2 linked regions of the Halorhodospira halophila genome follow. The main gene of each other region encodes a partner of the protein of the gene in region 2 in a complex. Links are inferred from orthologs where the notes say so. Each region holds a gene or a part of one and is shown on either strand. Other genes may lie near its edges.

What was found. The genes of interacting proteins can lie anywhere in the genome.
Region 1: the proteins of trxA (region 2) and arsC are in contact, whole or in part, in an NMR structure (PDB 2IPA), measured with the Bacillus subtilis proteins. The link is inferred for Halorhodospira halophila from one-to-one orthologs.

Annotation. Positions count from the first base shown.
Region 1 is NZ_NHSN01000002.1:20,148-25,192, forward strand. The notes cover bases 2,143-5,045. They hold arsC (arsenate reductase (thioredoxin)), read left to right. Parts: upstream 2,143-3,329; coding sequence 3,330-3,761; downstream 3,762-5,045. Other genes in these bases: CCR79_RS00765 (glycosyltransferase family 4 protein), read left to right, coding at 2,143-2,775; CCR79_RS00770 (phosphatase PAP2 family protein), read left to right, coding at 2,760-3,290; CCR79_RS00780 (CBS domain-containing protein), read left to right, coding at 3,913-4,422; CCR79_RS00785 (arsenic transporter), read left to right, coding at 4,467-5,045. Outside these bases: CCR79_RS00755 (ABC transporter permease), read left to right, coding at 1-323; CCR79_RS00760 (ABC transporter ATP-binding protein), read left to right, coding at 320-1,492; more of CCR79_RS00765, read left to right, coding at 1,570-2,142. UniProt on the Bacillus subtilis protein: Catalyzes the reduction of arsenate [As(V)] to arsenite [As(III)]. In vitro, can dephosphorylate para-nitrophenyl phosphate (pNPP).
Region 2 is NZ_NHSN01000025.1:344,840-351,845, forward strand. The notes cover bases 1,955-4,675. They hold trxA (thioredoxin TrxA), read right to left. Parts: upstream 3,618-4,675; coding sequence 3,291-3,617; downstream 1,955-3,290. Other genes in these bases: rho (transcription termination factor Rho), read right to left, coding at 1,955-3,184; CCR79_RS10975 (hypothetical protein), read right to left, coding at 3,820-4,191; cysQ (3'(2'),5'-bisphosphate nucleotidase CysQ), read right to left, coding at 4,289-4,675. Also shown: CCR79_RS10945 (hypothetical protein), read right to left, coding at 1-319; CCR79_RS10950 (hypothetical protein), read right to left, coding at 331-534; CCR79_RS10955 (LPP20 family lipoprotein), read right to left, coding at 543-1,133; CCR79_RS10960 (hypothetical protein), read right to left, coding at 1,224-1,925; more of rho, read right to left, coding at 1,922-1,954; more of cysQ, read right to left, coding at 4,676-5,113; ADP compounds hydrolase NudE, read right to left, coding at 5,142-5,696; CCR79_RS10990 (acetate/propionate family kinase), read right to left, coding at 5,762-6,937; CCR79_RS10995 (bifunctional enoyl-CoA hydratase/phosphate acetyltransferase), read right to left, coding at 6,952-7,006. UniProt on the Bacillus subtilis protein: Participates in various redox reactions through the reversible oxidation of its active center dithiol to a disulfide and catalyzes dithiol-disulfide exchange reactions.

The sequences.
Region 1 (5,045 bases), on a different replicon or contig from region 2:
CACTCCAGGGAGCTGGCCTGTGGACGCGCATCCGCGCCATCCTCCTGCCGCTGACCCTCTCCGGCCTGCTCTCCGCCGGCCTCGCTGTATTCGCCACCAGTGTCTTCGACCTGGCCATCACCACCATGCTACAGCCGCCGGGCTTCCCGACCATCCCGGTGATCATCGACGAGCATTTCCGCACGGTGCAGTACGAATGGGCGACCGCCGCTACGGTCGTGGTCTGCCTGATCACCGCAGCGGTCATCGTCACGGTCCGTTTCAGCGCCCGACGGCTGTTCCGTAGCTACTTCGAAACCACGACGGAGACATCACGATCATGACCACGACGAAACCCGCCAACCGGGCACAGGCCGCCGGCGTGGAGGTGGACGCCGTCAGCCGCCACTTCGACGGGGTCCCGGCGCTGGGACAGGCCTCCCTGAACATCCACCCCGGCGAGGTAATCGCCATCCTCGGCCCTTCCGGTTGCGGGAAGTCCACGCTGCTTCGCCTGATCGCCGGGCTCGACACGCCCAGCGCGGGGGCCATCCGCATCGGCGGCCGGTGCGTATCCCGGCCCGGCGCCGTCGTTCCGCCCGAGCAGCGCCCCGTGAACATGGTCTTCCAGGACTTCGCCCTGTGGCCGCACATGACCGTGGAGCGCATTGTCCGCTTCGGTATGCGTCATCGCGGTGTGCCCAAGGCCGTGTGGGCTTCGCGCACGGCGGAGCTGCTCGGCATGCTCGGCCTGGACGGGATGGCACAGCGCTACCCGCGCCAGCTCTCCGGCGGGCAGCAACAGCGGGTGGCCATCGCACGCGCGCTGGCCACGGACCCGCAGGTGCTTCTGTTCGATGAGCCCCTGTCCAACCTCGATGCCCAGCTGCGGATCCAGATGCGCATCGAGCTCGCCGAGCTGCTGCAGCGGCTCGAGACCACTGCCATTTACGTCACCCACGATATCCACGAGGCGGTCGCCCTAGGGCACCGGCTGGTGGTCATGCGCGGCGGTCAGGTCGAGCAGGTGGGCTCGGCGAAGGAGGTCTTCCAGTCGCCGTCGAACGCCTGGATTGCCGGCCTGGTGGGCTACAACAACCAGCTGCAGGCCGAGATCGTCGGCCACGATGGCGAAGGCCGCCTCAGCGTCCGCAGCGGCGGCACGCACATGACGGTTCGCGGCCATGCCCGGGGCGAGCCCCGCGGCACTGGAGCCACGGTCCGCATCCGTCCGGAAGCCATCCGTCCGCTGCGCGCGGACGAGCCAGCACGCGCCGACGAGCAGCTGGTCACGGCCACCGTGGAGCAGTGCTGTTTCGAGGGTTACCACTGGCGGGTGGTATGCCGCCTCGGCGATGAGCCGCTGACGTTCTTTTCCCGCCATCCGCTGGACGCCGCCGGCCCCGTGCAGCTGGCCATCGATACCGAAGGGACCTGCGCCTACAGCGACGAGCCAACCGCTGCCAACTCCGCCCCGGAAGGCGCCGCAGACTGCCAGCTGCGGACAGCCTGACGCCGGCGGATCACTGTCATCCCCGGCTCACGCAGCCATCACGACCCTGCAACATGGCCCCCGCAGACTCGGGGGCCATGAGCAAAAAGATCTTACCCCCGCCCGCCCCATTGCAACGCGTGAGCATCGTGTCCGAAACCTACGCCCCGGAAGCCAACGGGGTGGCCACGACGCTCTCGCACCTGGTCGCCGGTTTGAGACAGGACACGACCCGGGTTGACCTGATCGTGCCCCACCACCCGGCGCGTCCACGCGGCCAGGAGACCAACCTCTACCCGGTCTGCGGCGTTTCGATACCGGGCTACCGGGAGGTCCGTTGCGGCCTCGTCCGCCCCCGCCTCCTCGAAGAGCTCTGGCGCAGCCAAAGACCGGACGCCGTCTATATCGCCACGGAAGGGCCCCTGGGCTGGTCGGCGCAGCGGGCGGCGGCCCGCCTGCGCCTACCCACCGTCAGCGGCTTCCACACGCGCTTCGATACCTACGCCAGCCACTACGGGCTCGGCCCGCTGAACGGGGCCGTCCAGCGCTACCTGCGCCGATTCCACAATCGAACCGACCGGACACTGGTTCCTGAAACCCGCTTGGCCGAGGCACTGACCGAGCGGGGCTACCGGAACGTCGAGACCCTCGGCCGGGGGGTCGACACCCACCGCTTCCACCCGGACCGGCGCTCGGCCACGTTGCGCGCTGGCTGGGGAGCCGATGACCGTGCCCCGGTTCTGCTCTATGTCGGGCGTCTGGCCGCGGAGAAGAACCTAGGCCTGGCCGTCGAGGCGTTCCGCCATATCCAGCACGTACAGCCGGCGGCAAGACTGGTACTTGTCGGCGACGGCCCGATGCGCGCGGAACTCCAGCGTCAGCACCCGGATCTGATCTTCGCCGGTGTGCGCCGCGGCGCGGACCTCGCCCGCTATTACGCCTCGGCGGATCTGTTCCTCTTCCCCAGCCTGAGCGAGACCTTCGGCAACGTGACGCTCGAGGCACTGGCCAGCGGGGTGCCAGTCATCGCCTTCGACTACGCCGCTGCCCATCGCCACGTCGAGGACGCCGTCAGTGGCCGCCTTGTTGCCCGGGACGACCCCGGCGGCTGGATCGAGGCCGCCGTCGGATCCGCGCTCCTCGCTCCGGAAACCCGCCAGCGCTGGCAAAAGGCCGCCCGCGCCGAGGTTGAATCCCTGAGTTGGCAACACGTCGCTCGGCGTTTCGGCCACATCCTGGCCGAGGCCGTGCGGGGACACGATGGCCTGAACCGAGGAGGGGTCACGCTATGCAGCAAGCCCTGATCCGCTTTCAGCAGTGGGAGCTGCTTCTCTGCCTGGCGCTGCGCCGGGTCCAGCAACGGCAGTTGTCGCGCCGGGTGTTCGTCGCGGCGAGTCGTCTGGGCGACGGTGGGCTCTGGTACGGCCTCATGGCCGGTATCCTCCTGATCGAGGGGATCAACGGAGCGACTGCGGTGCTGCACATGGCCGCAGCGGGCCTGGTCGGCACCCTGCTCTACACGCTCATCAAGCGCGGCACGCGTCGGCTCCGGCCGTATGAGGCAGACCCCTCCCTGACCCCGGGGACACCGGCCCTCGACCGCTACAGCTTCCCCTCCGGGCATACCTTGCATGCGGTCGGATTCACGCTGCTGGCTAGCGCCTACTACCCGGCCCTTGCCGTATGGCTGATCCCGGTCGCCGGGCTCATCGCCGCCTCGCGGGTGGTCCTGGGGCTCCACTACCCGACGGACGTCCTCGCCGGTGCCCTGATCGGCGCCCTGATCGCCCATGGCAGCCTGTGGCTGTTCGTGGTTTAGACTCGGGAGCTACCGCGCCCCCATCCATGGAGGACGCCCATGACCAACACGCGCACCCTGCTCTTCCTCTGCACCGGCAACTCCTGCCGGTCCCAGATGGCCGAAGGTTACGCCCGAACGATGGCGGACGAAAGCTGGCGGGTGCTGTCCGCCGGCATCGAAGCGCACGGCCAAAATCCCCGCGCGATCGCCGTCATGCGCGAGGACGGGGTTGATATAGCCAACCAACATTCGACCGTCTTGACCGAGGATATGCTGAACCAGGCCGATATGCTGGTCACGGTATGCGGACACGCCGACGAGCACTGCCCCGTGGTGCCCGGCCGGGTTGTTAAACACCACTGGCCGCTGCCGGACCCGGCCCGCGCCGAGGGCACCGACGAGGAGATCCTCAATGCCTTCCGTGCCGTTCGGGACGACATCAAGCAGCGTGTCCGCGCGCTCCTCACCGATCCGATCTCCACGACCTAGGAGAATCCACGCGGCAACCGGTCTGGCGGGCACCCGGTCTGTCGGAGTCCCGTAAAGCGCGTTTATATACGGTTGACCGGATATATGGACAAACGTACTCTTGCCGGATAACCGGAGAGATGGGCCGCGTCGATCCGCAGGAGGGCAGGCGATGAAGATCGAACGGATCATGACCCGGGAGCCGACCACGGTCCCCCCGGAAACCCCGGTTCACGAGGTGGCGAATGCGATGCTCGCGCAATGCCTGAACAGCATCGCTGTGGTCGACGCGCAGGGAACCCTGATCGGCATCGTCTCCACCGGCGATCTCACGCACAGGATGGCGGATCTGCGGGTCCCGCAGCGTGAGTCCTGGTGGGTCGAGTCCCTCTACCGCTCCCCCCTGCGCGGCGCCGCTGCCGACGAGCCGGATCGGGTGGAAGGACGCACGGCGCAGCAGGTCATGACCCGCAAGCTAGTGACCGTCACCCCGCAGGATGACACGAGCGTGGCGGCCCGTATGCTCCTCGAGCACCGCATCCATGCAGTGCCAGTCGTCAACCGCGAGGGACGTCTGCTCGGGATGGTCACGCGCTTCGATCTGATGCGCTGCCTGACGCAGCACCCGGAGTGCTGTAACCCCATGAAAGGGGATCTGCCCAGCGACGACTCATCCCCGTGACCCCAACCACCCCAACACCCTCCTGACCCCGAAGACCGGAAGCCATGCTATTAGCCGCCATCGCGATCTTCGTCATCACCATCGCTCTGGTCATCTGGCAGCCCAAGGGGCTGGGCATCGGCTGGAGCGCGACCGCCGGTGCCCTGGTGGCGCTGGTCACCGGCGTGGTCGAGCTAAGCGATGTCCCCGTGGTGGTGGATATCGTCTGGAACGCCACCCTGACCTTCGTGTTCATCATCATCATCTCGCTGCTGCTGGACGAGGCCGGATTCTTCGAATGGGCGGCGTTACACGTGGCGCGCTGGGGCAAGGGCAGCGGCCTGCGCCTCTACGCCTTTATCATCTTCCTGGGCGCAGCAGTGGCGGCGATCTTCGCCAACGACGGCGCTGCACTCATGCTGACCCCGATCGTCCTTGAGATGCTCTTGGCGCTCGGCTTTTCGGCCGGTGCGGCGTTCGCCTTCGTCATCGCGGCGGGGTTCATCGCCGATACCGCCTCGCTGCCGCTGGTCATCTCCAACCTGGTGAACATCGTCTCGGCGGACTTCTTCGATATCGGCTTCAACCAGTATGCGATGGTCATGGTGCCGGTGACGGTGGTCTCGGTGCTCGCCTCACTGGCC
Region 2 (7,006 bases):
CCAGCTCGGTGTCCCGCTCCACCTCGTCCCCGGCGACCTCACCCCGGCGTTGCAGGCTGCGGAAGACCTCGCGCTGCTCGCCGCGCACGGCGGTGACCACCTCGCCGGCGATCTCGTAGAGGGCCGACTGGCGTGCCTCCTCGGGGGTCTCGCCGGTGCCGTGCCCGTAGGTGTAACCCGGCTCCGCCGCCGCCCGCCCCTGCTCGCGCAACTCCGCAGCATCGGGGTGGCGATCGCCGAGCCAGGCACACCCGCCGCCGAGCACCATCCCGCCAACCAGCAGCAGGACGGCGGCGAAACGTGGCAGGCGGCCCGGCACGGGAGCCCCCGTCACCGCTGCTGCATGCGGTCGCGATGCTCGTCCCGGGCCCGTTCCAGATCCTGCTCGGCCTGCTCCCGCTCCTCGCGGGTCTCGGCCTCCTCCAGGGCGCGCTCGGCGGCCCGCTCGCTGGCGCTGCGCTCAACCCGCTCGGCACAGCCGCCGAGCAGCAGCGCGCCGAGCAGCGGGATCAACAACGTCCGGCCACGGCGCATGGTGCCCCCTACTGGTTGACCCGCTCGCGCAGCCGGTCCAGGTGGTTCTCGGCGGCGCCGCGCAGATCCGAACGCAGCCCATCGTCGTCCTCGGCTCCGATGGCGCGGAAGTAGGCGTCGAAGTCCTGCTCCAGATCGTACTGCGACATCACCACCCAGCGGCCGTCCTCGGTGACGTCGGTGCGTTTGACCTGCACGCCGACCAGGGTCTGGTCGATCCACTGCTCGGTGCTCTGCTGCAGCTGCTGCCGGGTGCGCGCGCCCTCCTCGTCACGGCCCAGGTCCTGACGGTCGAAGTATTCGCTGTTGAGCGCCTGGATGGTCTGGGTCAGCTGCTCGGCGATCTCGGCGGCGGCGTTGGTGCGCGCCTGGCGGCGCATCTGATCCGGATAGTCCGGCTCGGCCTGGGAGACGCCGAAGCCGTAGACCACCATGGACTCCTCCGGCGTCTCGCGCTGCACGTACCAGCCGGGCAGCCCCAGGCGCTCCTCGGCCTCGGGCTCGGTCTCGGGCGGCTCGTCGGGGGTGGTGCCGCAACCGATCAGGGTCGCGGCCAAGGCGCTGGCCGCCAGCAGGGCGGGGAAACGGTTCAGGGGCATGGATCCTCCGGGGTGAAAGCCGCTTCGTGGATGGTCTCCACCAGCCCCTACTATAGCCCAATCACCCCTGCTGCGCGCCGGGTATCCGGGCTAGAAGATGCGGCCGAAGACCATGTGCACGCCGGCGCTGCCGCCGGTGTCCGCGTGCAGGCCGACGTAGCCGGTGCGATCGACCATCAGATCGAGCTGGGTGTAGGCGCCGGTGAGCCGGTCCTGCTCGAAGCCCTCGCGTACACCATTCACGTACTGATCGCCATCGATGGCACTGAGGTAGCCGCCCACGCTCCAGCGCACCGGGCCGACGCGCACCACCGGCCCGAGCCGCGCCTGCAGCTCGGTCCACTCGCGCTCGACCTCGCGGCCGTTGCTGCTGCCGTCGACGTCGTGCCAGGTGTAGCGGACCTCGCCGAGCAGGCTCACCGGCTCGCGGTGGAACAGGTGCGAGCGCACGCCGGCGCCGATGTAGTAACCGCTGAGCCGGGTGGTGTCGGCCACCTGGCTGTCGGGGGCGGGGCCGGGGTCGTCCACCCGGGAGCGCATCCAGCCGCCGAACAGGCCGGGCTGGATCTGCGGGTTGCCGACCTCGAAGAGCTGGAAGCCGACGCGGCTGGTGCGGTGCTCGACGGTGCGATTGCCGTAGTCGAGGTCGGTCTGGGCGTGGGCACCGCTGATGCGCAGATCCACGTCGTATCCGCGCTCACCCTGGTAGCCGTGCGCCGACGCCGGGCCGGCCACCGCCATCACCACGGCGGCGATCAGCGGGGCACGGACGCGGCGGCGCGGCAGGGTCATGTGCGCTTCATGGCCTCGAAGAACTCGGTGTTGGTCTTGGTGTCCTTGAGCTTGTCGAGGAGGAACTCGATGGCGGCGACTTCGTCCATGTTGTTCAAGAGCTTGCGCAGGATCCAGGTCTTCTGCAGCTCCTCCGGCGTCATCAGCAGTTCCTCGCGGCGGGTCCCGGAGCGGTTGAGGTGGATGGCCGGGTAGATGCGCTTCTCGGCGATCTTCCGGTCCATGTGCAGCTCCATGTTGCCGGTGCCCTTGAACTCCTCGTAGATCACCTCGTCCATGCGCGAGCCGGTCTCCACCAGCGCGGTGGCGAGGATGGTCAGGCTGCCGCCCTCCTCGACATTGCGCGCCGCGCCGAAGAAGCGCTTGGGCCGGTGCAGGGCGTTGGCGTCGACACCGCCGGTTAGCACCTTGCCGGAGGACGGCACTACCGTATTATAGGCGCGCGCCAGGCGGGTGACGGAGTCGAGCAGGATGACCACGTCCTTCTTATGCTCGACCAGGCGCTTGGCCTTCTCGATGACCATCTCGGCGACCTGGACGTGGCGCGAGGCCGGCTCGTCGAAGGTGGAGGAGACGGTCTCGGCGCTGAGCACCGAGCGGGCGAACTCGGTGACCTCCTCGGGCCGCTCGTCGATGAGCAGGACGATGAGGTAGCACTCGGGGTAGTTGTAGGTGATGCTCTGGGCGACGTTCTGGAGCATCATCGTCTTGCCGGCCTTCGGCGGCGAGACGATCAGGCCACGCTGGCCCTTGCCGATGGGGGCGACCAGATCGATGACGCGGGCGGTGAGGTCCTCGGTGGAGCCGTTGCCCCGCTCCATGCGCATGCGGTCGCGGGTAAAGAGCGGCGTCAGGTTCTCGAAGAGGACCTTGTTCTTGGCCGCCTCCGGCGGCTCGAAGTTGATCTGGTCAACCTTGAGCAGCGCGAAGTAGCGCTCGCCATCCTTGGGCGGGCGGATCTTGCCGGTGATGGTGTCCCCGGTACGCAGCGCAAAGCGCCGGATCTGGCTGGGCGAGACGTAGATATCGTCGGGCCCGGCCATGTACGAGGCATCGGCGGAGCGCAGGAAGCCGAAGCCGTCCTGGAGGATCTCGAGGACGCCGTCGCCGTAGATGGAGTCGCCGTTCTTGGCGTGGGCCTTGAGGATGGCAAAGATGATGTCCTGCTTCCGGGAGCGGGCAGTGCCCTCAATGCCCATGGACTGGGCGATCTCCAGGAGTTCGGTGGCTGGCTTTCTCTTGAGCTCGGTGAGATTCATGGTTCGCTTCGGCGTGGGGAGGGTCACGGGGGCGCCGTCCCGCCGGAGGTCCGCAGGGGCGCGGTAGCGCGGGACTGCATCCGGGGGCGGCGCCGCGGCGGTTTCGCTACAGGTTGCTGTCGATGAACGCGGTCAGCTGGGACTTGGACAGCGCGCCGACCTTGGTGGCCTCGACGTTCCCGCCCTTGAACAGCATCAGCGTGGGGATCCCGCGGATGCCGTACTTCGGCGGCGTTTCCGGGTTCTCGTCGATGTTCAGCTTGACCACCTTGAGGCGGTCGCCGTAATCGGCAGCGATCTCTTCGAGAATGGGGCCGATCATCTTGCACGGGCCACACCACTCGGCCCAGTAATCCACCAGCACCGGCACGCTGGCTTGAAGCACTTCCTGCTCGAAATTCTGGTCGGTGGCGTGCACGATTGCGTCGCTCACGGTAGAAGACCTCCAGGTTCGATTGCGTCGATATGGGCGGAGCCGCTGCGCGGGGCTCGGAAAATTGGAAACCGCTCGCTGATTGGAACCGAGGATCCCGACAAGGGGGCCGAATGCGGGATTGGGCGCTGCGCTGCCAAAAGAGCCGGCGCGCGACGCGCGGTTGTAGTAGGACGGAAAATAGCGGCCCTCGGCCAGCGTGTCAACTGCGCTGGCAGGCGCCGAGCGCTTCGCAGCAGCGCAGACCACGCTCTGCCACCTGTTTGAGGTCGCGCAGGGCGTCGTGGGCGGCGAGGATCCGCTCCTGGGTCTGCTCGCCGGCGCCTTCGTCGGCGATGGCTGCGGCGCGTGCCGAATCCGCCGCCTGCTCGAGTTCGATCACCCGGGCGCGGAAACAGCACAAGCGCTGACACTCGACGCAGTTGAGTGTCGCCTCACTCTTGCGCAGCAGCTCCTCGAACACCGCCCGCAGCACCGGCGAGGCGCCCGGGTCGCTGCAGACCGCCGCCACCGCCTCGGCGACGCAGTGGCTGATACGGGTCAGCTGCGCTTCCACCTCTTCCAGGGGGGCCATGGACTCGGCCAATTCCGGTTACCTCCGCTACGGGACAGGCTATGATCCTATAATGATGCGGGTGAGACTCCACAATCACAAGTACCCCGCTGGCGGCCTAGCGTCGCGCCTCCCAGGGCAGGCCGTCGGTAATGCGCGCCCAGTCGTAGGCCGGGTCGCCCACGGCGATGAAATCGGGATTGAGCAGCGACGCCCCGGTGTTGTAACGCAGCGGGTCCCCGCCGACGTCCATCAGGCGACCGCCGGCGGCCTCCAGCACGCACTGCGCCGCACCGGTGTCCCACTCGCAGGTGGGCCCGAAGCGCGGGTACAGGTCGGCCTCGCCCTCGGCAATGCGGCAGATCTTCAGCGAGCTGCCCACCGAGAGTTCGCGGTAATCGCCCAGCCGGGCGAGGATATCGGACACCGCCGCCTCGCGGTGGGAGCGGCTGACCACGGCGGTCAGCGGCGGCTCGGCCGCCCGGGTGCGGATGCCGCGCCGCTCTCCGCCGGCCTCGCGCCAAGCACCGGCGCCTGCCGCAGCCGCCCAGGTCACCCCCAGATCCGGGGCGTGCACCACGCCGAGCACCGGGCGACCGCCGTCGACCAGCGCGATGTTCACGGTGAACTCACCGTTGCGCTTGATGAACTCCCGGGTGCCGTCCAGCGGGTCGATCAGCCAGTACTGCCCCCACGCCGCGCGCTCGGCCGGCTCGATGTCCTCGCCCTCCTCCGAGAGCTGCGGCAGATCGGGGGTCAGGCCGCCCAACCCGGCCCGGATGGCGTCGTGGGCCGCCTGGTCGGCCCGGGTCAACGGGCTGTCGTCCGCCTTGGCCTCTACCTCGAAGTCGGCGGTGCGGTACACCGCCATGATGCGCTCACCGGCCTGCTCGGCGATCTCCTGCACCGGCGCCAGCCAGCGCTGCCACTGTTGCTCTGCCATCATCCCTTCCGTGTCGTTCGGGCGCGCATTACGCCGTGCGCGCCGCCAGGTGATCCCGCGCCAGGAACAGCGCGGTAATCGAGCGCGCCTCGGTCAGATCGGCCTGCCCGAGGAGCCGTTCCAGCTCTTCCAGCGGCCAGGGCACCACCTCGATCGGCTCCGGCTCATCACCGGGCAGGGGATGCTCGTAGAGCCCCTCGGCGAGGATGAGCTGCGTGCGGTGACTGAAGTAGGCGGGCGCCAGGGTGACGCTGCGCAGCACGGTGAGCCGCTCGGCGCCGTAGCCGACCTCCTCCATGAGCTCGCGGTTGGCAGCGCGCAGCGGGTCCTCCTCGGGCTCCACGCGGCCTTTGGGCAGCCCCAGCTCGTAGCACTCGGTGCCGGCGGCGTACTCGCGGATGAGCAGCACCTCGCCACGGGTGTTCACCGGGACCACCAGCACCGCCCCGGCTGCGCTGCCCCCCAGTCGCTCGTACTCCACCTCGACGCCGTTACGAAAGCGCAGCCCCACCGACTCGATGCGAAACAGCCGCGAGCGGGCAACGGTGCTGCGGTGGAGCGTCTCCGGGTAGCGATCGCTCATCGGCCCTGCCTTTCTTCGCGTCGGGCCATTGTACATCCCCCGCCCCGGCGGCGGCGAGCGCCGCCTCAGGCGGCCAGGCGGGCGGTGTGGGCGGCGATGACCCGCTCCTCGTCGGTGGGGATAACCCAGGCGCGAAGGGCGCTGCCCGCCGCGGTCAGCCGGGGTCCACCGGCCTCGTTGGCGGCGCCGTCGAGCTCCAGGCCGAGCCAGGCCAGCCCCTCGAGGATGCGCCGGCGCACCGGCGTGGCGTGCTCGCCGATCCCGGCGGTGAAGACCACAGCGTCCAGCCCGCCGAGGACCGCAGCCAGGCCACCGATCTCGCGCAGCGTACGGTGGCAGAAGAGATCCACCGCCTCTTCGGCGGCCGGGTCGTCGCTGTCGAGGAGCACGCGCATGTCGGCGGAGAGCCCGGAGACGCCCAGCAGCCCGGACTCGCGGTAGAGCAGGCGCTCGACCTCCGCCGCCGTCATCCCCTCCTGCTGGAGCAGGTGCAGGATCACCCCGGGGTCGATGTTGCCGCAGCGCTGCCCCATGGGCAGACCGTCCAAGGCGGTAAAGCCCATCGTCGTGGCCACGCTGCGCCCGCCGGCCAGGGCGCAGAGGCTGGCGCCGGCGCCCAGGTGGGCGACCACGGTGCGCCCTGCCGCGGCGGCCGGATCGTATTCCGGCAGGCGGGCGGCGATGTACTCGTAGGAGAGGCCGTGGAAGCCGTAGCGGACCACGCCACGCTGCTCGTAGGCACGCGGCAGGGCGAAGCGCTGGGCGACCGCCGGCTGGGTGCGGTGGAAGGCGGTATCGAAGCAGGCCACCTGGGGCAGTTCCGGCGCCACCCGGCGCACCGCTTCGACAGCGGCGAGGTTGTGCGGCTGGTGCAGCGGCGCCAGGGGCTCGAGCTGGTGCAGGGCCTCGAGCACCGCCGCGTCGATGACCACCGGCGCGCTGTGCGCCTGGCCACCGTGGACGATGCGGTGCCCGGCGGCCACCAGATTCAGCTCGCCCAGATGGGCGCGAACCGCGTCGAGCACGGCCGACAGCGCCGCATCGTGGTCGGCACCGGCCCGCAGCTCGCGGGTGGCGACCGCCCCCTGCAGATCATCCACGTGCAGCCGTGCCGCGGCCCCGATCCCCTCCACCTGGCCACGCAGGTGCAGGGTCAGGGCGTCTTCATCCCCGTGCCGGTAGACCGCGTACTTGACGCTGGAAGAGCCGGCGTTGAGGACGAGGATGGCGTCGTCGGGCATCGGGCCGCCTCCGGCTAGAGGTGAGCCAGACCGCGGCGCTGGCGGTCAGCCACCAGCAGCGCAATGGCG